DNA from 4 places in the Priestia sp. ABM2_011 genome. Region 1 is predicted to be linked to each of the others. Evidence: riboswitches for the same ligand, from Rfam matches in the RefSeq annotation. Region 1 holds a riboswitch; each other region holds the start of a gene.

The links. Region 1 has a riboswitch for S-adenosylmethionine ahead of ACXAE4_RS16845 (Na+/H+ antiporter NhaC family protein). Riboswitches for the same ligand answer to the same signal wherever they lie in the genome.
Region 2: linked by a shared signal. The riboswitch ahead of metE (5-methyltetrahydropteroyltriglutamate--homocysteine S-methyltransferase) and the one ahead of ACXAE4_RS16845 (Na+/H+ antiporter NhaC family protein) in region 1 are both predicted to bind S-adenosylmethionine.
Region 3: linked by a shared signal. The riboswitch ahead of ACXAE4_RS08125 (hypothetical protein) and the one ahead of ACXAE4_RS16845 (Na+/H+ antiporter NhaC family protein) in region 1 are both predicted to bind S-adenosylmethionine.
Region 4: linked by a shared signal. The riboswitch ahead of ACXAE4_RS09015 (BMP family lipoprotein) and the one ahead of ACXAE4_RS16845 (Na+/H+ antiporter NhaC family protein) in region 1 are both predicted to bind S-adenosylmethionine.

Annotation. Positions count from the first base shown of each region.
Region 1 covers NZ_JBSWUB010000001.1:3,122,832-3,130,192, forward strand. The annotation lists gene ACXAE4_RS16815 (hypothetical protein) at 1-148, opposite strand, end outside; gene ACXAE4_RS16820 (hypothetical protein) at 250-693, opposite strand; gene splB (spore photoproduct lyase) at 845-1,873, opposite strand; gene ACXAE4_RS16830 (transcriptional regulator SplA domain-containing protein) at 1,986-2,234, opposite strand; gene ACXAE4_RS16835 (LacI family DNA-binding transcriptional regulator) at 2,320-3,279, opposite strand; gene ACXAE4_RS16840 (hypothetical protein) at 3,404-3,532, shown strand; gene ACXAE4_RS16845 (Na+/H+ antiporter NhaC family protein) at 3,572-4,882, opposite strand; SAM riboswitch class I at 4,968-5,074, opposite strand; gene ACXAE4_RS16850 (ABC transporter permease) at 5,176-5,943, opposite strand; gene ACXAE4_RS16855 (ABC transporter ATP-binding protein) at 5,936-6,847, opposite strand; gene ACXAE4_RS16860 (YtoQ family protein) at 7,018-7,361, shown strand, end outside.
Region 2 covers NZ_JBSWUB010000001.1:1,902,890-1,910,250, reverse strand. The annotation lists gene ACXAE4_RS10140 (hypothetical protein) at 116-361, opposite strand; gene ACXAE4_RS10135 (GNAT family N-acetyltransferase) at 480-980, opposite strand; gene ACXAE4_RS10130 (acetate uptake transporter) at 1,100-1,717, opposite strand; gene metE (5-methyltetrahydropteroyltriglutamate--homocysteine S-methyltransferase) at 1,859-4,153, opposite strand; cobalamin riboswitch at 4,304-4,492, opposite strand; SAM riboswitch class I at 4,572-4,682, opposite strand; gene ACXAE4_RS10120 (hypothetical protein) at 4,763-5,014, opposite strand; gene ACXAE4_RS10115 (hypothetical protein) at 5,273-5,443, opposite strand; gene ACXAE4_RS10110 (metallophosphoesterase family protein) at 5,601-6,476, opposite strand; gene ACXAE4_RS10105 (hypothetical protein) at 6,623-6,871, opposite strand; gene ACXAE4_RS10100 (sugar porter family MFS transporter) at 7,016-7,361, opposite strand, start outside.
Region 3 covers NZ_JBSWUB010000001.1:1,543,789-1,551,149, forward strand. The annotation lists gene ACXAE4_RS08090 (metallophosphoesterase) at 1-583, shown strand, start outside; gene ACXAE4_RS08095 (GtrA family protein) at 742-1,161, shown strand; gene ACXAE4_RS08100 (DUF6044 family protein) at 1,199-2,884, shown strand; gene ACXAE4_RS08105 (glycosyltransferase family 2 protein) at 2,897-3,886, shown strand; gene ACXAE4_RS08110 (hypothetical protein) at 3,994-4,434, shown strand; gene ACXAE4_RS08115 (GNAT family N-acetyltransferase) at 4,516-4,962, shown strand; gene ACXAE4_RS08120 (hypothetical protein) at 5,001-5,270, opposite strand; SAM riboswitch class I at 5,392-5,493, shown strand; gene ACXAE4_RS08125 (hypothetical protein) at 5,557-5,901, shown strand; gene ACXAE4_RS08130 (DUF1540 domain-containing protein) at 6,002-6,160, shown strand; gene alaP (alanine permease AlaP) at 6,477-7,361, shown strand, end outside.
Region 4 covers NZ_JBSWUB010000001.1:1,708,037-1,715,397, reverse strand. The annotation lists gene ACXAE4_RS09030 (ABC transporter permease) at 1-432, opposite strand, end outside; gene ACXAE4_RS09025 (ABC transporter permease) at 419-1,486, opposite strand; gene ACXAE4_RS09020 (ABC transporter ATP-binding protein) at 1,461-2,993, opposite strand; gene ACXAE4_RS09015 (BMP family lipoprotein) at 3,075-4,085, opposite strand; SAM riboswitch class I at 4,161-4,267, opposite strand; gene ACXAE4_RS09010 (hypothetical protein) at 4,601-4,762, shown strand; gene ACXAE4_RS09005 (hypothetical protein) at 4,853-5,221, opposite strand; gene ACXAE4_RS09000 (putative polysaccharide biosynthesis protein) at 5,241-6,851, opposite strand; gene ACXAE4_RS08995 (YjgB family protein) at 7,186-7,361, shown strand, end outside.

The sequences.
Region 1 (7,361 bases):
TATCCACACGGTCAATTTTACCTGGCTTATTGTTCATTGCTTCTCGCACCATAGATTGAAATGTTTCTTTGCAAAACTTCTTTTCATGAAGCAGAATCGTTTCACAATACTCTTCATGGTCTCCCTCTGAAATACGATAATAATGCATTTCTTTCACCCCTTTTTAGTGTTATACCTATTACATACCCCAAATATTGCTATTTTAACAAATTAATTTTATTATTCTTTATTTTTCCATTTATATATAATTTACAGCGCAACGTTTCGAAACTCATCGTTATAAATGCTAATTTGAAGACGCTGAGAAAAACGTTCTTCTTCAATGTAGGTCTCAGGCATTAATCCAACAGGATATACCTTAGGGTTTTCGCCACTTCCTAATATGTATACATACATCTTTCCTTCGTTTGTATATCGAACCTTCGTCGAAATACCTCCTTGCCCTTGAAGAGGCGCATAAACCGCTCTTACATTATCTCTAATTTCTTGTACAAATCCATGTAGTTCAACATCCGAATCGTAATAGTGGTTTGCTTCATACAAGCCGTAAATACGAGACTTATCGATATCACATAATATGTTCCAAAATTCAGATAAATCTTCTTGGAACAACACTTGAATAAAATTTCGTGCAGCTTCTTGCTGTTCTTTTGTTAATTCTTTTGTTAGCGCAAACTCTTCATTTTTTAACATCTCAGTCACCTCCCTTATGTATGTAATACGACAAGAGATACAAATAACCTCTTTTTTCAGCTTATTAGCAACCAATTTATTTTTCACATTAAAAATTGAAAAGCTATCTCGACTAAGATGTCAAAATAACTTTTCAATTACTGTAGAATAATTACGTAAAATACTCGATTTTCGCATTTGGAAAATACTGATCAATGTAATATTCCAACGTCTCTCTCAATTCTTGTTCTTCATCTTTTGCGTATACATACTTTCCAATCCCGTAACGCCCCCATTTGTAGCGGCGCTCTTCTTCATTCATCTCAAGCTTTGTTTTCGGATAGTTTTTCTCAATCACTCGTTTGGCCGGCTTGGTAAAGCGATGCTGAATCATTTCAAATGTAATATCATCTCTTGACTCTTCAGGTATAGAAGCATCAAGCTTTTCAAACAGCTGACGGTATCCCTCTTGCCAACCTTCATGGATGTAAATAGGCGCCACAATAAAGCCAAGTGGATATCCGGCTTTTGCAACTTTATTAGCAGCTTCAATCCTGTAATCAAGAGGAGATGTACCAGGTTCAAAGTTTTTTATAACATAATCTGCGTTTATGCTAAAGCGAAAGCGCGTGCGACCATTATGTTTAGCATCCAATAAATGATCCACGTGATGAAATTTAGTCACAAAACGCAGTTGACCTAGTTCACTTTCTCCAAAATATTCAATCGCGCGCTTTAATGAATGTGTTAAATGATCAATTCCTACGATATCAGATGTACAAGCCGCTTCAAATCGCGTTATTTGAGGGGCTCTTTCCTGCATATATTGCTCTGCTTGACCTAATATTTCTTCAACATTCACGTACGTGCGAATATACGGTTTGCTTCCCATTGTTGTCTGCAAATAACAATAGTGACAGTGCCCCATACACCCTGTTGCAAAAGGTATTGCATATTCAGCTGACGGTTTAGATGTATCAAATTTCAAGGTTTTACGCACACCAACTACTAAAGTAGACTTGGCATTGCGGTATTTTTGCAAATCATTCTTTCCCGGTATATTACGCACTTGATTATGAGAAGTTGTTTGACGAATTTCAATTCCCATCTTCTCAAATTTTTCTTTTAATTGAACACCAAGCGGGTACTCCATTGCCCCTGGCTCAATGTATACTAATTGAGGTACAAAAGGTTTTATCATCATGTACACTTCCTTTTTTCTAATACTAATAGCGTTTGAAAAATAAAAAGACTCTATCCATGGTAATTATTTTCCACATCAAAAAAGACTCTCTATTTAAGAGAGCCTTTCGTCAATCATATTGTTCATAATCAAATATCTTGTTATACATGTTCTCTGCTTCTTCATACGTTGAATACACAGCATCATCTTCAGCTAACAAATGATAAGACTCATGCAGAAACAACGCTTTTTCACCTTTATTTTCAGGATGTTCAACAATTTCAGCTTGATTAATATTGGCAACGTTTGCCGTATGAGGATTTCGGTAAATAACAAATACTTGATCTCCTACTTGATATTCTTTTTTCTCCACGATCATCATCCTTTTCTTCTTTCTTTACTCGTATGATGTCCGCTTTTACTCATTTTATCCGATAAAAACACGTGGTGAGATCATCAAGAATTTATACGCTTTTACGCTCAATAAACCGAAAAGGAAGCTCAATTTTTTGAGGATCCTTGCTCCTAACTAGTTTAAAAAGCGTTTCGCCCATTTCTTTGAGAGGAAGTTCGATCGTTGTGATTTGTAAATAAGAAGAAAGCGGATGATTATCAAAACCAATAATAGCTAAATCGCCTGGAACTGATATACCCGCTTGTTCGCACTGAGCTTTTATACCAATAGCGACTTGATCGTTTGTTACTAAAAGCGCCTGAGGCCGATTTTTCATCTGCACCAATTTTTTCACCACTTTTTCACCATCTGTCACGTTCAAACAGCCTTGAAACACCCATTCCGGATGATAAGGCTCATTTATTCTTTCTACATATTCTTTGTATGCTTGCTGCCTCTGTTGACTATTTGTACCCGTCATTCTTCCAATACAGTAGCCAATATCCGTATATCCTTTTTCTTTTAAATACATGAGCGCTTTCTTAAAAGCTGCATAATGATCAACGTATACGGAGCGAATAGAACGATTTTGTACGTTTTCGCACACGGCTATCGGCCCGTACTGCTGATAATATTCAATCGTGCTCCAGCTGCCTGCTCTAGAACAAATAATCACTCCATCAACCTGCTTTGTTTTTAGCATATGAAGCGCTTCTTCTTCTTTTTTTACATCATAGTTCGTCTGACAAATAACAAGCTGATACTGCTTTTCTAACGCTTGAGAGGCCACTCCTTCTAAAAGCAGACTGAAATAAGGATGATTAATAAAAGGCAAGACGACAGCAATCATATTTGTTTTCCCTTTTGATAAGTGAACGGCATTAATGTTTTGTTCGTAATTAAGTTCTTGAATTACTTCTTCTACCAGACGGCGCTTTTCTTCTTTTACATACGGATGATGATTTAAAACCCGTGACACGGTCGAAACAGATACACCAGCTTTTTTTGCGATATCTCGGATATTTGTCATGTTTTCACCTTTTTCTCTTGCGCTGAAACGCGTTTCATACTTTATTCTCATTATAAAGTGAAACAGCAATAAGCTAAACCCGTTACAATCATGTTTTTATTCACTTATATAAGGAGGTCATATCATGGGTATTTTATTATTCATTTTATTATGCGGAATTGAAATCGGAGGAGCGGCTTATGCACTTAAACAAAATGAGACACTTTGGAAGGAGCTAGATGAAAAAAAGCCGACTGATTTTTTCAAACAGTAAAAAACCCTTAAAAAGAATGTTCTTTTTAAGGGTTTGATATTACGCAGCTTCTTTAGATGATTTTGATTTTTTATTTAAACGAGGAAAGCCAATTACAATCGCAATGATACCGCAAACCGCTGTTAACATTGGATAGAATGTAAATGGAATAATCTCAATTGGTGAAACTTTAGCAAATCCTGCTGCTAGAAGCATTTGTGCACCGTAAGGGATAAGCCCTTGAACGCTGCATGAAAACAAGTCGAGCAGACTGGCTGATTTACGATTATCAATTGAATACTTATCAGAGATTTCTTTCGCTAACGGACCTGCTGTAATAATTGAAATCGTGTTATTAGCCGTGGCTAAATTGGTTAAACTTACTAATCCAGCGATGCTGAATTCTCCGCCTTTTTTTGTTTGAATACGTCGTGTTAATAGGTTCAATAAGAACTGAATACCGCCGTTATAGCGAATGAGTTCAACCATTCCGCCAATTAACAGAGATAAAATAATTAATTCCGACATTCCGCCAATACCTTCTGTCACAGTTTTAGCAAGAGAAGAAAGCGTGTAGCTTCCGTCAGCTAATCCAATCACGCCGGCTAATACAATTCCTCCGGTTAAAATGCTTAATACGTTTGCACCAAATATGGCAGCAACGAGTACGCCGACATAAGGCAAGATTTTAAACCAGCTAAAATCTTTAATTTCTACTGATGACGTATTGCCTAGCGTCATTACAAGTAATAAAATCACTGTAACAATCGCTGCAGGAAGGACAATAAAAAAGTTTACTTTTAATTTATCTGACATATTTGTTTTTTGAGTACGAACTGCCGCAATGGTCGTATCAGAGATTACGGATAAATTATCTCCAAACATTGCACCACCAACAACAGCAGCAATTGCCAATGTAATGGATACATGCGCCTGCTCACTGATTCCTACAGCGATAGGCCCTAACGCAGCGATCGTTCCCATTGACGTTCCCATCGAAATTGAAATGAATGCGCCAATAACAAAGATTCCGACTACCACTAAGCTTTGCGGAAGCGCAGACAGAGCTAAGTTTACCGTTGAATCAACAGCTCCCATGCCTTTAGCGACTTCTGAAAAAGCACCTGCTAAAATAAAAATAAGTACCATAATAATGATATCAGGATGCCCTGCTCCTTTAGCAAAGCGTTCCACTTTTACATTAAGTGAATCTTTGCGGTTCATAGCCAGCGCCACAATGGCTGCAATGATAATAGCTACTAATACAGGCAGCTTATAAAAATCTCCCGTTATAATTCCTGATCCGACAAACAGGACTAAAAAGACGCCCAGCGGTAACAGCGCCCAGCCGTTTCCTTTTTGTTGTTCCATTCTTAACACCTCTTGTTTACGTAATAAAAAAAGACCTCTTCTTATTGATAAGAAGAGGTCTCTTATTTGTATCATAAGATTACCCTTCTCATCTTCCAAACGAAACATCGTCTGCTGGATTTGGCACCGCACTGCGTACAGCCAGTTGCCGAGACATCGTAGGGCCAGTCCCTCCGTCTCTCTTGATAAGAAGTTTGTAGTTGTTTTAAAAATAGTCTTTCACTACTGTAATCTCTTTTTATTTAATTGTCAAATGCTATTTTAGAAAAATATATAGTGTGAAAATTCTCACATCAATTAGCTACGTCACGTTTTAAAAACGCCACCCATGCTACCCCCATAAAGAAGACAAAGTGTGCAACTAAGATGAAGATTGAAAATGGAATTGTCATTCCGTCAAACATCGTCTTCATTCCGTCCATATACTGCACAAAGTTTGTGTTGGCGAACAGTAAAAATTTCCCCCACCATAGACCAAACTGTGATACTATCCCAGTTACTGCTTTCGCCCCAATACTTACGACAATAGCTAGACTTGAAGCAAGCGCGCTGTTTCTAAATAAAGACGACAGCATGAATGCGAACGTCATCATCATAAACGTTTCCATATACGCGCTGTCATACGTAAGCGTAATGTTTTTAAGCAGCTGCGCATCTCCTTCTAGACTGGCAAATCCAAAGAACAATGCTCCCCATACAAACGAAAAAAGCAAATAGCTCAGCAAGTAATACAAGCTAATTAAAACGAGCGTTATGTACTTGGACGTTAAAATCGTTGAACGTCTAGCAGGGCGAATTAAAAGAAGCTTAATGGTACCCGCTTCAAACTCTTTTGCAACCATTGATCCTCCAACAGCAAGCGCGAAAAATTGAACGAGGATCAGCATGCCTGCACTAAATGACAGGAAATTCAATATGTTGTCTTCCGTTCCTGCGCTGTTTGCTACTTTCTTCATTAAAAGAGCCATACAAAGAGTTAAGATGCCGATTGTAATAAATGTGACTTTTGTACTTCTTTTGTAAAACCATTTCATATGTTCATTTTGAATTAACTTAAGCATGGTGCTCTCCCTCCGTAACGGACATAAACGAATCTTCAAGCGTCTCATACACAGGAGTGATTCGGTAGACTAAAATATCGCTGTCCACTAATTTTCTATTTACAGCTGGAATTTGTTCTTTTACAATCGCCACGTCGATAATATGTGATCTCATCGTTACTTCAAATTCTTGTGATAAAAGATCCGCTGCTTTTTGCGCGTCAGACACCTCAAATTCTACGTACATTCCTTGGTCTTGACGATTTGGAGATAGATCTTGAATGGCTTTTAACTCACCGTCTTGAATAATGCCAACGCGGTCACATAATGCTTCTACCTCTTTTAATAAGTGGCTCGCGATTAAGATTGAAATTCCTTCTTCCCTGCAAAGCGTTTGTAAATATGTACGAAATTCTCTCATTCCCGCTGGGTCTAGACCATTTGTTGGTTCGTCTAGTAAAAGCAATGCAGGCTTATGTAAAATGGCTTGAGCTACTCCTAAACGCTGTCTCATCCCAAGAGAATACGTCTTCACTTTTGCATGAATGCTGTTTTCAAGCTTTACTAAAGCAATCACTTCATCCAAGCGTTCTGATGTGACCCCTTCATGCATATTCGCAAAGTGTTTTAAATTTTGATAGCCCGTCAGATAATCATAAAACTCAGGGTTTTCAATAATCGCTCCAATTGATTTCATAGCTGAAGTAAACTGTTCTTTTAAAGGAAACCCATTGACGGTAATTGTTCCCTTTGTTTCTTTAATGAGTCCTACTACGGTACGAATTAGCGTTGTTTTTCCAGAGCCGTTCGGACCAAGCAATCCGAAAATCTCACCGCGCTCAACCGATAAGGATACATCATGCAAAATGGTTTTCTTCCCAATTACTTTACTAACATGATCTACTTGTAGCACTGTTTCTGTCATCAGGTACATCCTTTCTTTAATTAGCAATACGCTTTCTATTGTTTCTCTTTTTTAACTATTTGTCTACTATAACCTTATTTTTGGAAAAGTAGCCCATTCAAATCATTCGTATTATCCGCTTACATTTGATAAAATAAAACAAACTTTAGTTAGAGGAGGACTTCTACATAATGAACTTAACCGTATACCTTGCCGGGCAAATTCATGATAACTGGCGAGACGAAATTAAAAACCAAGCGGAACAATTAAACCTTCCCCTTACCTTTGTCGGTCCCATGACAGACCATGACCGCTCCGACAACATTGGAGAAGAAATTTTAGGAAAACAGCCTAACGCTGTCTTAAAAGATGAAGCTGCTTCTCAAATTAATAATTTACGCACGCAGGTGCTCCTTAAAAAATCTGATGTGGTCATTGCTTTATTTGGTGAAAAATACAAGCAGTGGAACAGCTCAATGGATGCAGCGACAGCCATCGCATTAGATAAACCGCTAATTTTGGTTCGCCCTGAAAA
Region 2 (7,361 bases), 1.2 Mb from region 1:
CATTAAGAATCTCAATTCATCGTTCGGAATCTCCTTCAACTAAAATACTTTTGTCCTGTCCATTTTCCCCTTATTGTTATACATTTATTAAAATTAGTTAAAAACCCCTCACTTCTTACTTTTCTATAATGCCTACAACGAACAAAAACACTGCTAATGAAAGCATCCAAAAGTTTAAAACAACTCCGCCAATAATTGAATACCATTTTTTCGACACAGACGCAAAAACAATGCCCACCAGCGAAAGAATCCCTAGCACTGCAATATCGACATACATATTCACACCGGGACCTCTTCTTACCATAAAAAATGAAAAGCTGATGATTACTAGTATAAAAGAAAGCACGCCGTACTTATTCATGTAAACACCCTCACTTTTACATATTTACAATAATTATACATAATAAAGAGTAAAAAAAGCACAAATTCATTAAAAGAGAACTTGTGCTTTTTTTATATCATTTTATTTTTCGTAAAAATTAAAGCTCCTTACTCATATTAAACCACTGCACGCCTGCATGCTGGGACTGCGCAACTCCTTGATTCACATATCCGTTTTTTTCATAAAACGGAATCAATTCTTCTTTACATGTTAAAGTCACCGTTACGCGCTGTTTGTTCCGCGCTTGTTTTTCAAACTCTTTTAGCAGCATACTGGCAATTCCTTTATGATGATGCTTGGGGTTTACAACGATACCTAAAATACTTTGATGACCACCTGTTTCAGGGTTCGAAATCGTTTTTTCAAACAAATCATCCGTAATAAACGGAGCTGAAATGACGGGTCCGTTCACATATCCAATTATTTCGTCATTTTCTTCAGCGATGATAAACGTATCAGTAATGGTTTTGATCCGCGTGATAAATGCATCTTTTGAGGCAGCTTCATCAGGTGTAAACCCTTTGTTTTCTAACGTAATTAATTGGTTTAAATCTTTTTCATCCACTTGTCTTATAATCATTGAAACGTTTCCTTTCATTAAAAGCTACTATTCTCTTTCTCTCTTTCTACTATATATAAAAACGCACAAACAAAAAAGGATTGACCTCTGCATCATACAGAATTCAACCCTACTTCGCTGTTTAATGAACGTCTTGATTATTTAATAAATGCACCAAATGGCTTGCCCACTGGAAGCACAACTCGACCATAGTGAGTATTTAATACAGCCGCTGCAGATCCATAGAATGAAAACAGAGCAATTAATAGCTCTGAGACTGCTGCTAGTAAGTGCGTGTATTCATATGCCACACCAAATGTACTTAGCGATAATCCAATAAATAAAAAATCAATTAACACAAAAATAATAAATAATACTTTATGAGTGCCCATTGCTCCAATCGTCATAAAAACGCTGAAAATTAAGTAGCCGACAAAAGCAAATGCTAGCTGCTTCGGATCCGCTTCTTTTGCGAGCGCTTCTCCAAATGCTCCAAGCTGAATAAGCCATGTCATAGCTACACCTAGCCAAAATAAACCGAAGGCACCAAAAGCCGTTGCGCCGAAGGTATTATTATGTTTGAAATCTTGCATAGACGCGATTAGCTGCCCTATTCCGCCTAAAAAAATCGCCCATGGCAATACCAATGAAACACCATCGGTTACCCCAAGCTTTTGAAACGATGCAACAAGTGTCACCATGGCAAGTCCGAATAGGCCTAGCGCTGATGGATCAGCTGTTACAATTTTAACGTGCTGCGTGCTGTTGTTACTCATGTTGTACCTCCCTGATTTTAAAAACACCTTTAAAAAGATACAAAAATCTAAGGGAAGTGTCAATGGATATTTTTGGCCTTTAAAAACCCATAAGACCAAGCAATGTAGCGTTTACACTGCTTGGCCTTTACTTTCTTGTTATTAAGCGTTTTGTAATAAATTTTTTCTTGTTTGTTTTGCAGACTCAACCATCACTTTTAAAGCTTCCACCGTCTCGCTGATTCCTCTTGTTTTAAGACCGCAGTCGGGATTAATCCAAAACAATGCAGGATCAAGCACTTTTAGAGCGCGGTCAATGTTTCGTGTCAGCTCTTCAAGCTTCGGTACGCGCGGGCTGTGGATATCATATACGCCAAGTCCAATTCCCTGGTTATACGTATGTTTTTCAAACGCATAAATTAATTCACCATGGCTTTTGGACGTTTCAATGGAAATCACGTCGGCATCAAGCGCTTTGATCGCATCAATAATCTCTTCGAATTCCGAATAGCACATATGCGTGTGAATTTGCGTCTCGTTTTGCACCGATACTGTGGCTAATTTGAACGCGTACACCGCGGCGTTCAAGTAGCTTTCCCAGTTTTCTCGTTTTAACGGCAGTCCTTCACGCAGCGCCGGTTCATCTACTTGAATCATTGAGATGCCCTGACTTTCAAGTGCTTCCACTTCTTTTCTAAGAGCAAGCGCAATTTGATTTGCCACGTCGTAGCGCGGGATATCATCACGCACAAATGACCAGTTTAAAATCGTAATCGGCCCCGTCAGCATTCCTTTAACAGGCTTATTGGTTAGAGACTGTGCGTAGACCGTTTCTTTGATCGTCATCGCCTGCTCGTACGAGACATCTCCGTAAATAAGCGGCGGCTTCACGCAGCGAGAACCGTATGATTGCACCCAGCCAAACTTCGTAAACTGAAAACCTCCTAATTTTTCACCGAAGTATTCAACCATGTCCGTGCGCTCAAACTCTCCGTGCACAAGGACATCTAAGCCGATGTCTTCTTGAATTTCAATCCATTTTTTGATTTCAGCGTTAATGTACGCTTCATATGCTTCATCGCTTAACTCTCCTTTACGCCACTTCAGACGCTCTTTTCGCACTTCGTTTGTTTGCGGAAAGCTTCCAATTGTTGTCGTTGGAAGAAGCGGCAGTTGAAACGCTTCTTGCTGAACGCGTTGACGTACGTCAAACGACGCTTGGCGCTGTGCTTTATAGCTGTGCAGCTGCTTCAGCTCTTTTTGCACGTCTTGATGGTTTCGAAAAGATGATCCATTTAATGCTTGAATCGCCTGTTTACTTTCACTTATTTCTTTTTCTATTGCTTCTTTTCCTTGCTGCACCGCTTTTGTTAAAAGCGTGATTTCCTTTAGCTTTTCATCTGCAAAAGACAGCGCGTTTTTTAGAATTGGCTCAATGGTTTTTTCGCTTTTCACCGTGACAGGAACATGTAATAAACTTGATGAAGGCTGCAGAATCAAACGGTCTTTTGATACGGCTTCTTCAATTTCACTGATTGTTAAAAGCTGTTCGTCCAAGTTTTCACGCCAAATGTTTCGTCCGTCAATCACTCCTGCTGCCAGCACTTTATCAGTTGGAAAACCATATTTATTAAGCGCCGTGAGATTTTCGCCTCGGTCATGTACAAAATCCAATCCAATTCCGTGAACAGGAAGAGCAACTACTTCTTTATAGTAATCTACGCTGTCAAAATACGTCTGCAAAATGACTTTTACATTCGGTGCCGCTTTTTTCAAAGCTTCATAGACTTCTTTATACAGTGCCAGGTCTTCTTTTGATAGCGTTGTAGCTAAAATCGGCTCATCTATTTGTACCCACTCGACCCCTTCTGCCTCCAGCTCCGCTAAGATTGTTGCATAAAGAGGAACAAACTGTTCAACTACTTTTTTAAACTCACTTTTTTTATATCCTTTTGACAGCTTCACAAATGTTACTGGACCTAAAATAACGGGTTTGCCTTTGATATTCAGCTTTTGTTTTGCTTCTTTGTAAAATTGAAGCGGACGATTTTCTACAAGGGCAGGCGTACATTCGTCAAGCTCTGGTACGATATAGTGATAATTTGTGTTAAACCATTTTGTCATCGTAGAGGCTACCGCACCTTTTGTTCCTCGGGCGATGTCAAAATACGTTTCAAGGGATACCGGGCCTCCGTTATATTCAAAGCGCTTTGGCACCAAACCAAACATAGCGGCTGTATCTAACACGTGATCGTATAAGCTAAAATCGCCGACTGGAATTAATTCAATTCCTGCGTCACGCTGTTTTTTCAGATGCCCAAGACGAAGAGCTTCAATTTCCTGAAGAAAGATATCTTTCTCTATCTTTCCTGCCCAAAACTGCTCAAGCGCTTTTTTCCATTCTCGTTTTTCACCAATTCTTGGATAACCTACATTTGAACTTTTTACACTGCTCATTTTTTCCACTCCCTATATATTTTTTTATCGCTAAACTAAAAAATCTCCCTTTTCGAAATGAAAAGAGAGATGATACGCATACTTAACTAAAGTTGAGATAGCCTGTTTTTCTCAACACGTATTCCTCACTCCTCTCTATATCCCGTAGAGCTTAAGTGCATACAACAGGCAGGTCTCCTGACTTAGGTTCATCGCTTCCTATCCCTTCCCATTTCAACATGAAACAGTGGTTAATAAGTTGCTCCCCATTACAGTGGCGGGACCGCGCCGGCTTTTCACCGGTCTTCCCTTTTAAGCTGCGTACATTCGTTACACAGCACCTGATGCATTTCTATGAAATTGTTCATTCAAAACATATTCACATAAAATAAAAAGCCTCTCTATCATGAATAGAGAGGCATAGTATCTATGAAATCCTCTCTTATTTTTCAAAGCTGTACGCTTTGCAGGATGTAGCACCTTTTTAACAAGATTGTTAAATGGTTGCCGGGCTTCACAGGGCCAGTCCCTCCGCCTCTCTCAATAAGAGTTTTAATTGTTTATAATATTTTGAATGTAGAGTCATCTTAACACCTTACATTTATGTTGTCAAAAGAAATTTCAAAAAAATTAGTTTTCAGGAGGCGTTGACGCTAATTTTTGCCTTAATAATTTGTAATCATCTTTTCGATGTGTTTCAATCAAGTCTTTTGCTCCTTGATGATACCCTGAAGAATAGATGTACTCTACCGCCGTTTCGATAAGCATTCTCTTTTCTTCCGCACATTCTCGGTCCATTAGGGGGAACAGTCTACCTAAAAGGTCATTTAAATCTTCCTTAATAAAACGATTGAGTCCTTCTTGCATCTTTTCGTTTGCCATGATAGCTCCTCCATTTGCTGTGTATGTTTTAAGCCTCTATAAACACGCATTTCACTGTGAATGTTAAGATAAAGTTAAGTCATTAAACAGTATATCAAGTGAATGTTTTTCTTCAATTACATATGTAATACAAATATATGACAAATATAGAGAATATATCATCATTCATTATCTATTATAACGTTTGACTGAGCCTTCTGCTACAAGGTTTCGTACGGTTTTCCAAAAGAGGTTGAGACATAACCAAGTGAATCCAATCTAAAGGCAAATGGGATACATGAGCTGAATCGCTTGTGACACCGCAGTTGATTTCCGTACAAGACTTCGCTTTCCGCGGGCGGTCGCTGAGCCTCCTCGTCGCATACGCTCCTGTGGGGTCTCACGTGTTCCGCTTTTCCCGCAGGAGTCTTCGTCTTGTCCTCCAATCACCTGCTAGAAAGACCTATACACATGAAATCTACGTTTACCCTAATAAAAAAATGAACCACTAATCAAGATGCTTGATTAGTGGTTCATTTTTCATTTCGCCTAAAACCCTTTTGTCCCAGCCTCTTTTTTTTGAACCTAGCTTTCTACTTTCTTGTTTTTACAAACAACTTCTTCGAGGTCGTCCAAAATCCTTCCAAAGAAGAGGTCCTAAAATGTCGTACCTGCTAACAAAAAACTCCGTAAAATTATAATTATTTAAAATTAAAGGCGGTTCAAAATCAAGGGGAGCACCCGCGCCTCCTGATAATACAAAATCAGTACCTCTTCCAAGCGTAAACGACCCGTTTCTGTTTTTTCTAATAAACTGCTCGTCATACGCATGCACGTGGCTGACTAACACTTTTTTCACGCGATGTTCTTGAATTAAATCAAAAAATTCTTGACTTTGAGGAGTCGTTACAGGAAAACCTCCCAGGTCTGACCACCGGCCAATATTTGGCTGCGCATGCATGGCTACAACGGTATTACGAGGAGCATCCTCTAGCTGCTGCTCTAAATAATTCAGCTCTCTATCTGTAAATCCATATATTTTATTCTTGGGGCTGATGATATTATTTAATGCGATGCACCGGAAGTTAAAGACAGGAATATCAATGACCCAGTGCACTTTTCCGATAGTGGCTCTGAAGTTTTCGAGGTTGCTTTCTTCAAGGTTTAATTCATCGTGATTCCCTACGCATACAAACACGGGAATGTTTGGTGCTATTTTTTCGACAACTTTAACAAAGTGCTCCAAATACCTCTTTTCTCCTGTATACACGGTGTCTCCCCCATGAATAATAAACAGCGGATTCAATTCCACCGCCTTTTTTAACACAAGCTCAAATTCACCGCTCATCGTGTAACAATTATCGTTTGGTCCGTCACCTCTGCTGTCGCCCATAAAAACAAAGTTGAATGGATCTCTCGGATTTAATTGTTTAATTCTTTGCTTTAATAACTTTTCAGAACGTTCATGAAGCGTCAAATTCATCAACTAGTTAATCCTCCTATTACTAAATAAAATTGGTTAAAAGTAAACAAGCTTACTTATTTATATGGAAATTTGCTGATGAAGGTCACTATCTTCTTGTAAGAAGAACGCACATTTAAATTAGTTTCCATAGCCTATCTATTCTTTCATTTTGTTAAGCACGGATAGGACAACATAAAAGCTAGAATCTCAGTATCTATTAATACGAGCTGGAGCATAATCCAAAAATGAACAAAGGAATACATGAGCTGAACCGCTTGTGACACCGCAGTTGATTTCCGTGCAAGGCTTCGCTTTCCGCGGGCGGCCGATGAGCCTCCTCGTCGCTTGTGCGCCTGCGGGGTCTCACCTGTTCCTCTTTTCCCGCAGGAGTCTGCGTCTTTCCCTCCAATCAACTGCTAAAAGAAACTCAACAGATGAAACCTGCAGTCACCATAAAAAAACGAACCACTAATCAAACACTTTGATTAGTGGTTCGTTTTTCACTTCAGCTAAAATATTTTTATCTCAGCACCTTACATTTAAAACATTTACGACAATTAAACATATTTATTACGCTCAACTGGACTTAACGAATTTCTTTCAGAACGAGCTGCCATGTCTGTTTCAATTTGCTCTAGGCTGCGCCCTTTAGTTTCGACAACTACAAAGCGTATGAAGAATAATCCGAGAATACAAATGATCCCAAACGTTGAAAAGATCACACCTAAGCTAAACTGATCGGCTAAAATAGGAAACACAAGCCCTACTGCAAGCGATCCTGTCCAGTTAAAGGCAGATGAAATACCAGCACCGATTCCGCGCACAGAAAGCGGGAAAATTTCTCCTACAATGATCCACGTAAGCGGCGCCCAAGAAAACGCATAGCACAGGATAAAGCAGCAA
Region 3 (7,361 bases), 1.6 Mb from region 1:
TACTATTTTTCAAAGAGATTTCACCTCTCTTGCAACGTCTTCTGTTCGGTATATATGGCCTGGTGCTGGATATTTACAAGGTGAACTTCCTCCTGGCTACCGAGATGTGAGTCAAGGTCTTCTTGTAGAGGTTTATAATCGAAAAGTAGTCGTTAAAAGGCGGGATTTTCACGCCAATAAGTGGACGGGAGAAGCGTGGGAAATTGACACACCTGCAGATACAAAAAAATTTCACTACACGAATGAGCGAGATTTAGTAAAACCGATTTTTCTTCCAAGCTCTACTATTTCTGTTATACAAGAAAAAGCTTCAGCAAATCAGCTTTATATCCAGTTTACGCAAGCGGTGGATAATCTGATGGTTCATTCTTATCGCATTACCGTCAAAAATAAAGAAACTGGAAAAGTGGTCAAAACATATAATGCATTTTCTCAATATTACAGCGATCCTGTTCCGGATGTTTTAAGTCTTCCGTTATCCGGTTTGCAGCCTCATACTGCGTATCAAATAGAAGTAGCGGCAGTGGATGCGTTTGATAATCAAAGCGATCAAAAATTAATGATTGAAGGCTCTACTAAATAGCTGAAAGAATCCTGATTTTTATTGATTCTTTTAGCTTTTTTTCATCTGTTTTTAATGTTATTTTCATTAGATTTTTAAGTGGAGTTGCTACACTGAAACTGTATTTAAAGTCATAATATGTAATTTTTATGAAAGTATCAAAATCAAAAGGAGTTTATATGAAAGGATCTTTTGTACGTTTTTTAGTAGTGGGACTGGTCAATACAGCAGTAGGTCTCTCCATTATGTATGTGTTGCTTCATATCTTTCATCATTACTGGATAGCGACGTTCGTTGGCAATGCAGCGGGGGCAGTCGTCAGCTACGTGTTAAATCGAATATTTACGTTTAAAAGCGGAGTTCATTTATCAAAAAGCATACTGCGTTTTATTTTAGTTATTGGCATTTGCTACGGCTTGTCTTACTATATTGGACTGCAGTTCTCCAGCTGGTTATTGCATCAACTTCCTGTTGCGGTGCGTCCGTTCAAAAAAGACGTCGGTATATTAATTGGAACAGGTCTGTATACGCTTTTAAATTATACGGGTCAAAAATACTTTGTATTTAATACAAAAAAAGAAGCAGTCGTCCACGATTAGCTTTTAGTCATTATGAAATGGAAATAGGTGTTAACAGATGAAGAAAGAAACAGCTATGAATAAAGAAAAAACATTGCTTATTATCGCTTTCCTTTTGCTGCTTGCGTATGTATCTCCTATGTTTTTGCTTGGGGAAAATTCACATATACGCGTGCATGATAATTTAGACTCAAATATTACGTGGTATAAAGTTCTGCATCGAAGCGGAGAGCTGTTTGGCTCCAGTCATGCCGTATTACCTCAAATTATTAACGGATTGCCGAGGAATACGTTTGGAACAGAATTTAGCGGTATCCAGTGGCTATATGGTTTATTCCCGACCATGCTTGCATACAGCCTGAGTCAAACGATCACGCGCGTATTTGCTTTAATTGGAATGTATTTGTTATTAAAAAAGCATTTTATTAAAAGCAAGGATGCGTATGCGATTCGAGTGCTTGTATCGCTTGCTTTTGCACTTACGCCATTTTGGCCTTCGGGCATGCTGAGTACATTAGGACAGCCGCTGGCGCTGTGGGCGTTTTTAACCATTCGAAACCGCGAAGGAACGTGGAAGGAATGGCTTACACTTTTACTGCTCCCGTTTTACGCGAGCTTTGTGCTCGGGTTTTTCTTCTTTTTAGCAGCGATGGGGCTGCTATGGCTAAGAGACGTAGTAAAAAAACGAGCGTGGAATATTCCTTTTTTAAGCAGTATTGCAGCGATGACTGCTGTCTTTCTGCTCATTGAATACCGACTTGTTGATTCGCTTTTATTTCCGGAGGCCCCGACGAGTCGAAATGAATTTTTAAGCTCTACTCTAAGCTTTGGACATTCCGTTCGCCTTGCTTTGAAGAACTATACGCTCGGGCATACGCATGTAATGACGCTTCATACTTTTGTCATTTTACCGCTTTCTTTTGTCGTATTGTGGTTTGTTGCTCGAAATCGCAAGGAAAAGCTTGAAAAAACGTTTTTGCAGTTATTTATTCTTAATCTACTACTGTCGATTTGGTATGCGTTTTGGTTTTATAAAGGTTGGGAGCCGCTAAAAGAAAAATATCAGCTTTTTAATACGTTCAACTTTGCTAGATTTCACTTTTTACGCCCGCTCATTATTTATTTGATGTTTGCCGTTGGCGGCTATGTTTTGTGGAAAAGGAGCAAGGCGTGGAAAAAGTTTGTGTGGGTATGTTTGATTTTACAGCTGCTTTTGTTATTTATAGCAAATCCTGAACTTTACTATCGCTACAATCACGAGCCTTCAGTCAAAGAATTTTATGCTGTGCATCAATTTGATGAAATAAGCAGATATATTGGAAAACCTAAATCATCTTATCGCGTAGCGAGCATAGGGCTTCATCCATCAATTGCTCAGTATAACGGCTTTTATACGCTAGATACGTATAACAACTTCTATCCGTTAACATATAAACATGAGTTTCGCAAAATTATTGCCAAAGAGCTTGATAAAAATAAAAAACTAGAAAGCTACTATGATCATTGGGGCAATCGCTGCTATGTGTTTGTTAGCGAGCTAGGGAAAAAATATGATTACCGAAAAGACTCAACGAAAAAAATCCGTCATTTGCAGCTTAATATCAGCCAATTTAAGAAAATGGGCGGTCGCTATATTTTTTCAGCTGTGCCAATTGAAAATGCTGAAAGCGACGGTTTGCACTTTTTAAAAGCATTTAACGATAAACAGTCCGCTTGGAAAGTGTATGTATATGAAGCAAAGTAAGGGGGCAATAACATGAACAGACCTATTTTAACGATCGTGGTTCCATGCTACAACGAAGAAGAAGTATTCACAGAGACGTCTTTTCAATTAACTACTGTAGTAAAAGAACTGATTAATGAACGACTTGTATCAAGTGAAAGCACTATTTTATTTGTAGACGATGGAAGTAAAGACAGCACGTGGTCGCTTATTGAAAAAGAAAGCTGCAGCAATTTGTTTGTAAAAGGGTTAAAGTTAGCGCGAAATGTAGGACATCAAAATGCTTTGCTTGCAGGATTAGAAGTAGCTCATAAGCAATCTGACTGCGTCATTTCCATTGACGCGGATTTGCAAGATGATATCAGCGTCATTCGTACTTTTGTAGAGAAATATTGGCTCGGGTATGAAGTTGTATATGGCGTTCGAGACAGCAGAGAAACCGATACATTTTTCAAACGAACCACGGCAGTAGGGTTTTATCGTTTTATGAACAAGCTAGGAATTCAGCTCATTCAAAATCACGCTGATTTTCGCCTTATGAGCAAACGTGCTCTTGGTGAACTCATGAAATATAAAGAAGGAAACGTCTTTTTGCGGGGCCTTGTACCATTAGTAGGATTTCGCTCCACGGAAGTCACATATGACCGCAAAGAACGGACGGCGGGTGAGTCAAAATATCCGCTAAAGAAAATGCTCGCTTTTGCATTTGACGGGATTACGTCTTTTAGCGTAGCACCTATACGCTTACTGACGCTGCTTGGAGGAGCTTCGTTTCTCTTTAGTATTTTGTTTGGCATTTATGCGCTGATTCAAAAATATTTAGATCATACGCAAATTGGCTGGACGTCTCTTATTTTATCAATTTGGCTTGTAGGCGGCCTGCAGCTAATGGGAATAGGTCTTGTCGGAGAATACATTGGCAAGATTTTCAACGAAGTGAAACAGCGTCCTAAATATGCGATTGAAAGAGATTTATATACAAAACACTCGTTAGACAAACAAAAAGATTTGCTGATGCATTAATTAAGAAGCTTCTCCTGAATGGAGAGGCTTTTTTGTTAAAGTGTTTATCATAATTTTTAAGGTAATAGGAGATGCTACTACTAAAATTTCTAAGGAGATCAAAATCTATGAAAAGACTACTTTATACAGTCAGCACTTTTTGTTTTGTTTGGCTTGCTTTTGCAACCATTCATGTCAGCGCTCTTTCGATTGAGAAACTTCCAATGAAGAAATCATCTGAACAATGGTCGGTCGAACTGACAAAAGCGAGCATGACGGGAGATAATCAGCTAAAGTGGAAAAATAACGTCTATCATACATATGGATTAACCGTTGAAAACATTGGAAAAGACGTAGAGCGTGTGCAGGTCCAAGCTTTTAGGCACGAAGGAAAAAATAAGGCGAAATACAGCTTGTTTTCTCCTATTGAAAGGTCTAACTTAAGCAAAAGCGGTCAGCGTTTTCGCTATGCCAATTTTGCTGTTCCTGGAAAAGCGGCAGGCTTAGACATCATGATTAACTGGACGGATGAACAAGGCAACCATCAAGAACATTTTGAATTTAAATAAAAGTCTTCGCTTAGGCGAAGACTTTTTTTTGCAGGAATTTATCTCTGTATGTGGAAAACGAACACGAAAGGAGAGATTGTGATGATTGCAAAAGCTACTGAAGAAGAAATACAGGAAATTCGGACGAAATCTGCTGATGCGCTGTTTGAAGGAACAACGCATCAGTTTCAACCGTCAACTGAACGCGTAAATGAACTAATTGATAATGCCCTTGAAAAAGGGTGTTATTATTTAGTATCTAGACAAGAAAATAAACTTGCAGGCTGGGTTTTTGTCGGTCCATCTGCCGACTTCTTTTCAAAAGCAGAAATTGGCTTTATCTACGAGTTATATGTTTTACCAGAATACCGCGGGCAAGGTCTAGCCAAGCCGTTAATGCAAAAAGCAATTGATGAATTGTCTATCAAAGGATACCCTGAAATCAGACTCAGCGTTCATGCTGGGAATTTTGCACAGCATGTGTACCGTGAACTTGGATTTGTAGATAAACAAATATCAATGAGCCTACAGGTGGCAAAACGTCCGTAATGTTGGTGAATGTCAGCGAGTCCATAAAACATAAGATGTTATACATGCGATGAGGTTCGGTAATGAAAGTAAAAGCAAATAAGTAGCCCAAACGGTGCTTTTATCCAGTGATTCAACAGCTCCGGCACCTGTATTACCTGAGGAGGGGGATCTTCAAGCGCGTTCATAACTAAAGCCGCCGCTGCTAAAATAATCCCTCCAATGCTTCCGGTTGTTTTGACAATTGCAACGTGGAAAGTAGATGAAAAAGCAATGCTAAGAAGCAGCAGCAAGCTTCCCAAAAAAGCAGATAACATATATCGTTTCATGTGCTCACCATCCTTTATAAAATCATACCATATTTTACTTCTTTTTTCTTTTTATTGAAAAGCTATTGACGTAACCTATAAAACATATTAGAATAGTCAGAAATAATTTAAAAGCGAAATATTCTTATCTAGAGAGGTGGAGGGACTGGCCCTTTGAAGCCTCAGCAACCACAATCATTGAATGGTGCTAATTCCAGCATAGCCTAGCTCTGACAGATAAGAAGAGGAATCTTTTTCTATGATGAAATCCTCTTCTTAGGAAGAAACATTTCGTATAGAAAAGGTGATGACATTGAAAAATACACAACAGGCGCTAAGCGTTGATGATTATTTAGATCTATACTTGTTAGCAAAAGAACTAAAAGACGAAACGTGGCAGCAGGAAATTTTAGCCGCGCTAAAAACGAAGCAAAATCGTTCATTTGAAGACAAACAATCCGCACTCGTTCAAGAAATATGGGAAGATTTTAAACAGTTAAATGAAGATATTTCTTTTACGTATCGCTTAATTCAAGAAGAGCCAACTAATGAACAGTTTCAAGTTAAATTAAGGAACTTGAGAGAACGGCGGATCACGCTGAGTCGTGAATTATATTTAGCTAAAAAACAGTATGTTGAACACACGCAGTAAAAGGATCCGCTTGATAAACAAGCGGTTTTTTTGCATGTAAATGTTAGAAGCGTTCTATTTCGGGTAGTAAATAGATAAGACAAAAAAAGGAGGGATAACAGTGGCCCAAGGTGTATTATGTGAAGTGAATGAGTGCATGTATTGGAAATCGGGAAATAAATGCAGTGCAGAGTCCATTTACGTTGTGAGTCCTGAAAGTAGTCACCATGTTTCTGAAACGGAAGAACCTGGCTGTAAAACTTTTGAACCCGCGAGATAAATGCTAGTTTTATAAAAAAGCATAAAATGAACGATGCGCTGACGGAGTTGAGTCGGCGTTTTTCTATTTTTAAAAAAATACTATTACTTAGGTGCGATAATAAATACATAGTAAAAAAGCAGTGTCTACGTCTAATTGTGCGTTTAAACAAAATGATACGATAATTTTTTTGTTTTTCGACAAAAGAAAAACGAGAGAAAGGTGATAGAATACAAATATACAGCCTAGCTGACTTTTAGCATAAATTTATATGAAAGCGCTAACAAAAAAGCTGTATTCATCTCGTTTTGACAGATTGGAAAAAGGGGAGACGTTTATGCAGGGGAAAACTCAGGGGAAAGAATTGAAACGCGGGTTAGAAGAAAGACATGTGACGCTGATGTCCTTAGGAGCAGCCATAGGGGTAGGGCTGTTTCTTGGATCTGCATCTGCTATTAAATTAGCAGGGCCGGGAATATTATTGGCGTATGGATTTAGCGGAATGATTATGTTTTTTATTATGAGAGCACTTGGAGAAATGGCGATTCAAAAACCTGTTGCAGGTTCATTCAGCAAGTACGCGCGCGACTATTTAGGGCCCCTTGCTGGTTATCTAACAGGTTGGAACTACTGGTTTTTATGGGTTGTAACATGTATGGCTGAAATTACAGCCGTTGGTATTTATATGGGATATTGGTATCCGGATGTACCAAACTGGATTTGGGCGTTATCGGCGCTTGTCATCATGACAACAGTTAACTTCTTAGCTGTTAAGGCATATGGTGAACTGGAATTTTGGTTTGCACTTATTAAAATTTTAGCGATTGTGTTAATGATTGCCGTTGGATTATTAATGATTGTGTTTGGAATCGGGAACGGCGGCGTTGCGACGGGTATTAAAAACTTATGGGACAACGGCGGGCTGTTCCCGAACGGATTCAAAGGTATTTTACTGTCGCTGCAAATGGTTATGTTTGCATATTTAGGAATTGAAATGATCGGCGTTACCGCGGGAGAAGTGAAAAATCCAGAAAAATCTCTAGCAAGAGCGATTGATTCGGTCTTTTGGCGTATTCTTATTTTCTACGTTGGTGCATTATTTGTCATTATGTCGATTTATCCTTGGCAAGAAATTGGTTCACAGGGAAGCCCGTTTGTATTAACATTTGAAAAAATCGGGATTCCAGCAGCGGCAGGCATTATTAACTTTGTGGTGCTAACA
Region 4 (7,361 bases), 1.4 Mb from region 1:
AACAATGTCGCCGATTATAGGTATGTCTTTAATTAAAGGAATATCCCATGTACCTATCCCGTGCATGTTTTTATCGTAATAGGCACCTTTTGTATGAAAAATAGTCCGGAGTAAAAATGTCGTTAAGCCCAGTGCTAAAAAATTAATAGACACCCCAACGACAATTTCATTTGCTTTAAACATCACGACCATCATTCCAAAAAGCAAAGCAAAAAGTAAGCTTGCTCCAGCCGCAATCACGATCGCAAAAAAGACATTATGAGTATAATAGTTGCCCGCAATCCCGCTAAAAGCTCCAATCAAAATTAGACCTTCTAGCCCTACATTAAATATGCCTACGCGCGCGCAAAGCATTCCGCCTAGCGCCGCTAATAAAATCGGTGCAACCATTCGCAGCGTTGCATTTAACAGTGACCAATCAAGCAGCTCCACGAATATCAGCTCCTTTCTTTTTGGCTTTCCACCACTGCTTTGTAAATTTCGCTGAGATAAATAGAATAAGAACAGCTTGCATAATACTCGCAATTTCTAACGGAATTTCTGTATTACGCTCTAGCCCCATCGCTCCTGTTTGCAAAGCGGCAAGTAAAAGAGACGTAAAAACAATGCCGATTGGATTTGAATTTGCTAACAGAGCAGCCATCACTCCAGTCCATGCATATCCAGGAACGGTGAGCGCACCGTCTACAAATCGGTACTGTGAACCAAGCACTTCAAATCCTCCTGCTAATCCAGCCAAGCTTCCGCTAATAAACATGCTAAACAGCATGACTTTTACCTGATGAATGCCTCCATACGCTCCGAACAACGGATTTTTCCCGGATGCGTTTACTTCATAGCCAAACACAGAGTAGCGAAGCACCGTCCATAGCAGCAGCGCACCCACTAGAGCAATGATAAATCCGACATGAAGAGGCATTCCTTGAAACACTTTTCCAAGCCATGCTGATTGCTCAATCATAGGCGTCTGAGCGAGAGCAGCTGAGCCTGTTTTATCTTGAAAAGGGTGACCTGCTAAATAACTTGCAAATAAAACAGCGATATAATTTAATAAAAGGGTCGAAATGACAAGCTGAATTTTAAACGCGGCTTCCATCCATCCTGCTAAAACGGAAAGCAATCCCCCTGCCACAACAGCAGCGGCAATGGCTGCTATCAGCTTGACTATCCCTGGAGCCGGCAGGTAATAAGCAACAATCGCTGCACTAATCGCTCCAACGACCATTTGTCCTTCTCCCCCTAAATTAAACACACCTGCTCTAAAAGCAAATCCCACACCTAACGCAATTAACAGAATAGGCGTAGCGCGAGCCAGCGTAGTGGTGAAGAAATAAAAATTACCAAACGCTCCATTCCAGAGCTCTGTATATGTTTGGAAAACCGAACCACCTGTTAAGGAGATAATAATGCCTCCTATCGCTAAGCCAAAAATGACCGCAATAATCGGTTGGATTAATGATTTAAGAAGTTTCTGCAACTGTATCACCTTCTACCGTTCCTCCTGCCATTAATATGCTTAGTTTCTCTTCCGTCGCTTCTTCTCTTGTAAGCTCTCCGACAATACTGCCTTCGTACATCACTAAAATTCGATCTGATAGTGAGATAATCTCCGACAGCTCAGACGATACAAGTAAAATAGCAGAGCCATTATTCCTTTTTTGAATCAAGGCATCATGAATACGTTCCATTGCCCCAATATCCACTCCTCGCGTTGGTTCGGCAGCAAGTAGAAAAGAGGTGTTTTGGCCAAGCTCTCTTGCAACAATTAATTTTTGCAGATTTCCCCCAGACAGTTCTCCTGCTTTTTGCTTAGATGAAGTGGCTTTAATCGAAAATTCATTTATCCATTCCTCCACGCTCGACTTGAATATCTTTCTTTTCAGCCAGCCCATCTTCGAGTAAGAAGCTTTATACTGATAGCCCATCAGCGCATTTTCCTCGATCGTATCGTCTTTAGAGGCTCCCCACATATAGCGGTCTTCTGGAATATGAGCAATTCCTGCCTCTCTTCTTTCACGCACAGATCGCCCTGTAAGATCTTCATCTCCAAGTTTGATACTTCCGGTGTCTGTTTCTACTAATCCAGCAATTGCTTGAAGCAGCTCTGACTGCCCATTTCCTGAAACCCCTGCAATACCGACAATTTCGCCTGCAGAAACGTGAAGAGACACATTTTGCAATACGTTTTTTTGTCCTTTTCCTTTTAAAAAGAGATTTTGTACGCTTAAATGAGAAGTGCTTTGTGATGGCACTCTTGCAGGACGCTCTTTTAATTCTCTCCCTACCATTAGTCTCGCTAAATGGTGAGCATTGGTATCTTCTTTACTTGTGACGCCGGCTACTTTACCATTTCGAAGAACTGTAATTCGGTCCGCTACTTCCATCACTTCTTGCAGCTTATGTGTAATAATAATGATGCTTTTTCCTTGAGAAGCCAAAAACCGGATTGTTTTTAATAGTTCCTTTACTTCATGAGGAGTAAGAACGGCGGTAGGCTCGTCTAAAATAATAATTTCTGCTCCTTGATACAGCACTTTTAAAATTTCAATCTTTTGCTGTTCCCCAATTGAGCAATGCTTTACTTTTTTATGAACATCCACTGAAATTTGATAAGTTTGGGTTAATTGCTGTACATCTGCTTTCGCCTGCTTTCTGTTGAAAAAGAGACCTTTCTTTGGCTCATGCCCCAAGACAATATTTTCAGCCACTGAAAAATGAGGAAAAACCATAAAATGCTGATGCACCATGCCTATTCCGTTTTTAATCGCATCCGCAGGAGATGAAAACGAAACAGGTTTCCCGTGCAGCTGAACACTTCCTGAACTCGGCTTTTCCATTCCGTAAAGCATCCTCATCAACGTTGTTTTACCAGCACCGTTTTCTCCGACCAGCGCGTGAACCTCCCCTTTTTTCAGCGTAAAAGACACGTTATCGTTTGCTAAAAATGAACCGTATTTCTTCGTCAAATTCGTTAACTGCAACAGCTCACTCATTCCATTCATTGCTCCTTTCCCTTTAGGTTTTTTTCAAAAATAAGAAAGAGAAGCCAGCCTTACTCGACTTCTCTTCTCAACTCACTTTGCTAACGGATCTTTTACCACTGTTTTTCCATCAATAATCGAATCTTTAATTTCTTTTAATTGATCAATTACATCTTGTCCTACAAAGTCATTAAGAGGTGTCTTGCTGTCTTGAGTCACATACGTTAACCCAACACCTTTTTCTTTTAAGCCGTATGTCACTACGCCCGATTTAAATTTGTCATTTGCTAGTGCTTCTACCGTTTCATAAGCAGCCGCATCAGATCCTTTTAACTGCGATAAAATGATATGCTCAGGATCTACTTCCGTACGGTCAATATCTTGGCCTGCCGTATAAAAACCTTTTTCTTTTGCTGCTTCAAATACACCCAAGTCGCCTACAGCTGATGCTCCAGCGATAAAATCAGCGCCTTTTGAAGCCTGTAAAATAGCAAGTTCTTTTGCTTTAGCTGGATCAGAGAAGCTTCCAACATAGTTTACTAAAAACTCTGCTTTTGGATTTGTTGATTCTAGTCCTTCTTTAAAGCTTACCGTCCATTTTTTTAATAATGGAATATCATCAGCTGCAACCATTCCTACTTTATTCGTTTTCGTAATCAATCCTGCGGCTGCTCCTAATAAATATGAAGCTTCTTGTTCACGGAATACAACGCTTCTTACATTTGGTAAATCAACCACTGTATCAATAATCGCAAATTGACGCTGCGGATTTTCTTGAGCTACTTTTTTCAACGCATCTTCGGATTCAAAAGAAGATGTAATAATCAAGTCATAATTTTCTGCTACGGCAGCACGCAAATTACTTTCAATGGCTGCTTGATCTGTAGATTCAATTGTCTTTACATCAATGTTATACTTCTTCCCAGCTCGTTTTGCTCCCTCATCCATTTGCTGAAAAAACGGGTTAACCCCAATCTTTTCAGGCAAAACAAGAGCAATTCGCTTCTTTCCTTTCTCTTCACTTCCACTGCTTTTTGTGCTTTTTGACTGACAGCCAGTTACGAGTAGTACAAGCGCAACTGCTAAAATAAGAAATCTCTTCATTTAACTTACTCCCCCTATAATATAAAAAAAGCTCTTCCTTTATATAAAGGAAGAGCTCGTTAACCAAACGTCTCTTCCTCATCTTCAAGAACATACTGTTCTTAAGGATTTGGCACCATTCTGTCATAGACAGCGGTTGCCGGGTTTCACAGGGCCAGTCCCTCCACCTCTCTTGATAAGGAAAACAATAGCTATTTGTTTTATGTAATATAGTCAATATTAATAGTTTTTTAATAATTGTCAATATTATTTTTCTTTTTCATACAAAAAAACTTTAAAAACAGATAGGATTATATGGTTTTAGTCTACTAAAATAGAAGTTAAAGCCTTTACCTCATTTCTTGAATCATTCTATACTTCTTCACAAAGCGCTTATACTGAATTTGTTGACTGTCGAAAGGATTTAGTGGTAGCAAATAAATTCTATTATGCTTCTTCGGTTAATGTGTTATTAATTGAAACCACTTTACCAATAATGTTAGACTTTTCCTTAGCGATATTGTTAAGAGGTGTTAATGTTGAAATTAATGAAAGAATTATCTGGCATAGCCATTGGGCTTATTATCGCTTTAGCCGTTTCAAAAATATTTTTTGATACCCCGACCAACATTGGAATCGTAGTTATTTTTATTACGAGTATGGTCGTAACAGGGGTAGCAAGAGCAAAACTAAGATGAGATAATCTAACAAAAAAACACCACCTTTTATTCGCAAGGTGGTGTTTTCTTTTAATGATTTTAGTATGTAGTAATTCTAAGTGAAGGCCTTTACCCTTCTCCATCAATCATCGTATACTTCCTTGCAAAGCGCTTGTAGTAAATTTGCTCATCCTCTTGCCCATCGTTAAAAACAAGTCGGTTATGATCAATATCTTTCTCTTTTAACACATAGCCTTTTTCATTCATCAGTTGAATATATTCATCTAAATGTCCTTTTTTCACCATATAGTAAAGAGCATCATCTGAATCCGTAGTCTCTGCTACACCTTGACTTCCCACTTCTAATTTGAAAACAGCTTTTGCCGTTTGAATGGGACGGTAGTCTCCAAACACTCTTTCCCAATTTAATAGCAGCAGCGCGCCGAAAATTATGATACATCCTCCAGCCGCTACGGTTAGTAAAAATCGTTTTGACACACCTTTCTCTCCTTTACATTTACATTCTTTTTCTTCTATTTAATACAACAGATTGCCCTAAACTTGTTTTTACGCCAAGCCCTAGATACACAGCAGCACCTAAAGCAATTGAAATACAAGATGTGCTAATCGCAAGTGAAGATGCAGACAGCTTATTTTCTAAAAAATAGTGAGAAGTATAATTGCCGATAATCACAGCGGCTGACATCACACTTACTAATAAAACAGGTGTCAACGCAGCTTGTCCCAGTGATTGAACTCGGTAAGAAATAGATTTTTCAATTAAATAGAAGTTATATATAACCGATACACCATACCCTCCGTAAGTCGCGACAACCGGTCCAATTTCTTTTAAGCTTGAAACCAACAGTACGTTTAATACTATCTTCACAACAATTCCTAAGCCCAAGCCTAAAATTAGCTTCTTTTGTTGATTAATTCCTTGGAGAATTGCGGCTGTTACGGTAAAAAGAGCAAAAAGAATCGCAGCAGGCGCATACCATTGTAAAACAACTCCACCGATTTCAGGACTGTTTTTCGCTCCAAAAATCATCATATATACCGGCTTACCCAATAAACAAAGCCCTACCGCAGCAGGAAGAGTAAAAAACAACAGCAGCTGCAGCGTTTTTGTAATCTTTCCTTTTACTTCCCGTAAATTTCTTTGCACAAAAGAAGATGTAATGCCCGGAATTAGCGACATGCTGAAGGCAGTCGCTAACGATACCGGCACCATCACCAAAATTTGCGCTAATCCAATGACGGAGTTAATCGTTTCAGCCTTAGCTTGTCCATATCCTATTGATTGAAAAAGCATGTTAATCGTAAACGTATCAATATTTTGATAGATAGGAATAGCTAAACCAACTAATACAAACGGAACAGCGTACGTCACAAGCTCTTTGAACATTAAAGAGAACGGAACGAATTTATTATTCTTTCCGCTGTTCACTTCTTTTATAATCAACCGCTTGCGCTTCAAATAAACCGCTCCAAGAATCCCAATTCCCCCTACGCCTCCAATAAACGCTCCAAACGTACCGATTCCAACAGCTTTTGTCATTGTGCTATGAAAAAGGTGAATAACAGCGTATGCTCCTACTAAAATGAACAACACTCGCACTATTTGTTCAATAATTGTACTTAGCGCGGACGGTCCCATAGACTGGTTACCTTGAAAGTAGCCTCGTAATAGACTCATAGGCGGGATAATAATTAAAGCAAAGCTTACCATTCGGATGACGTACACTACGTCTTTTTGACTATTTCCTGAGGAATCTTTTCCGTTAATAACTAGTTCAGCGAGCCACGGTGCCATCGTATAGAGGACTAAGAAACCTATTATGCCCGTTATCGTCATTAATAGAAGTCCTGCTTTTAACAGATCTTGTCCCGCACGGTAGTTTCCAAGACCGTTATATTTCGATACATACTTAGAAACAGCAAGCGGAAGACCCATTGTCGAAAAGCTTAGCATCAATGTATATGGACCGTATGCATACTTATAAAGTGCATAACCTGACGTTCCCACTAAGGCTGTGAAAGGAATAATATAAATAAAGCCTAAAATCTTTGTTAACAAAGAAGACGCTGTTAATAAAAGCGTACCTCTCATCAAATTTTTTTCCATACATCAAAACTCCAGCAATAAATATTATATTTTTAACAAATACTTGATTTATTGTATCATAATTACAATTATTATCCAGTTTTTTATAAAGCATTAGAACCTTCTTCATATTGCGTTTTTTTACCTAATAAAGGAATATAAACCACTCTTTTCACCTATGATAAATGAATCGTTTTTTGCTTTTTGCTTTACCTGACGTTTACATTCTAAAAGACGTGTTACATTATATATATATCAGTTACCAACTCAACTAAGACTCCTTGACTATTCTGGCCTACCTTCTCTTTTAGGTAGACTGAGGTTGCTAAATCGTTATATATAGGAGGAAAAAATCATGAAAATGAAACAACGACTATCAAAAGCGGCTGCTGCTGCGACGATTACAGGAATTGCTGCGTTTGGATTTGCTCCTGTCGCTCAGCTTGATACACCAGCACATGCAGCTACATCTCAAGAAACAAGCAGTCAAAGTCAAACAGCTGTAAAGAACATTAACGAAATTTATAATGC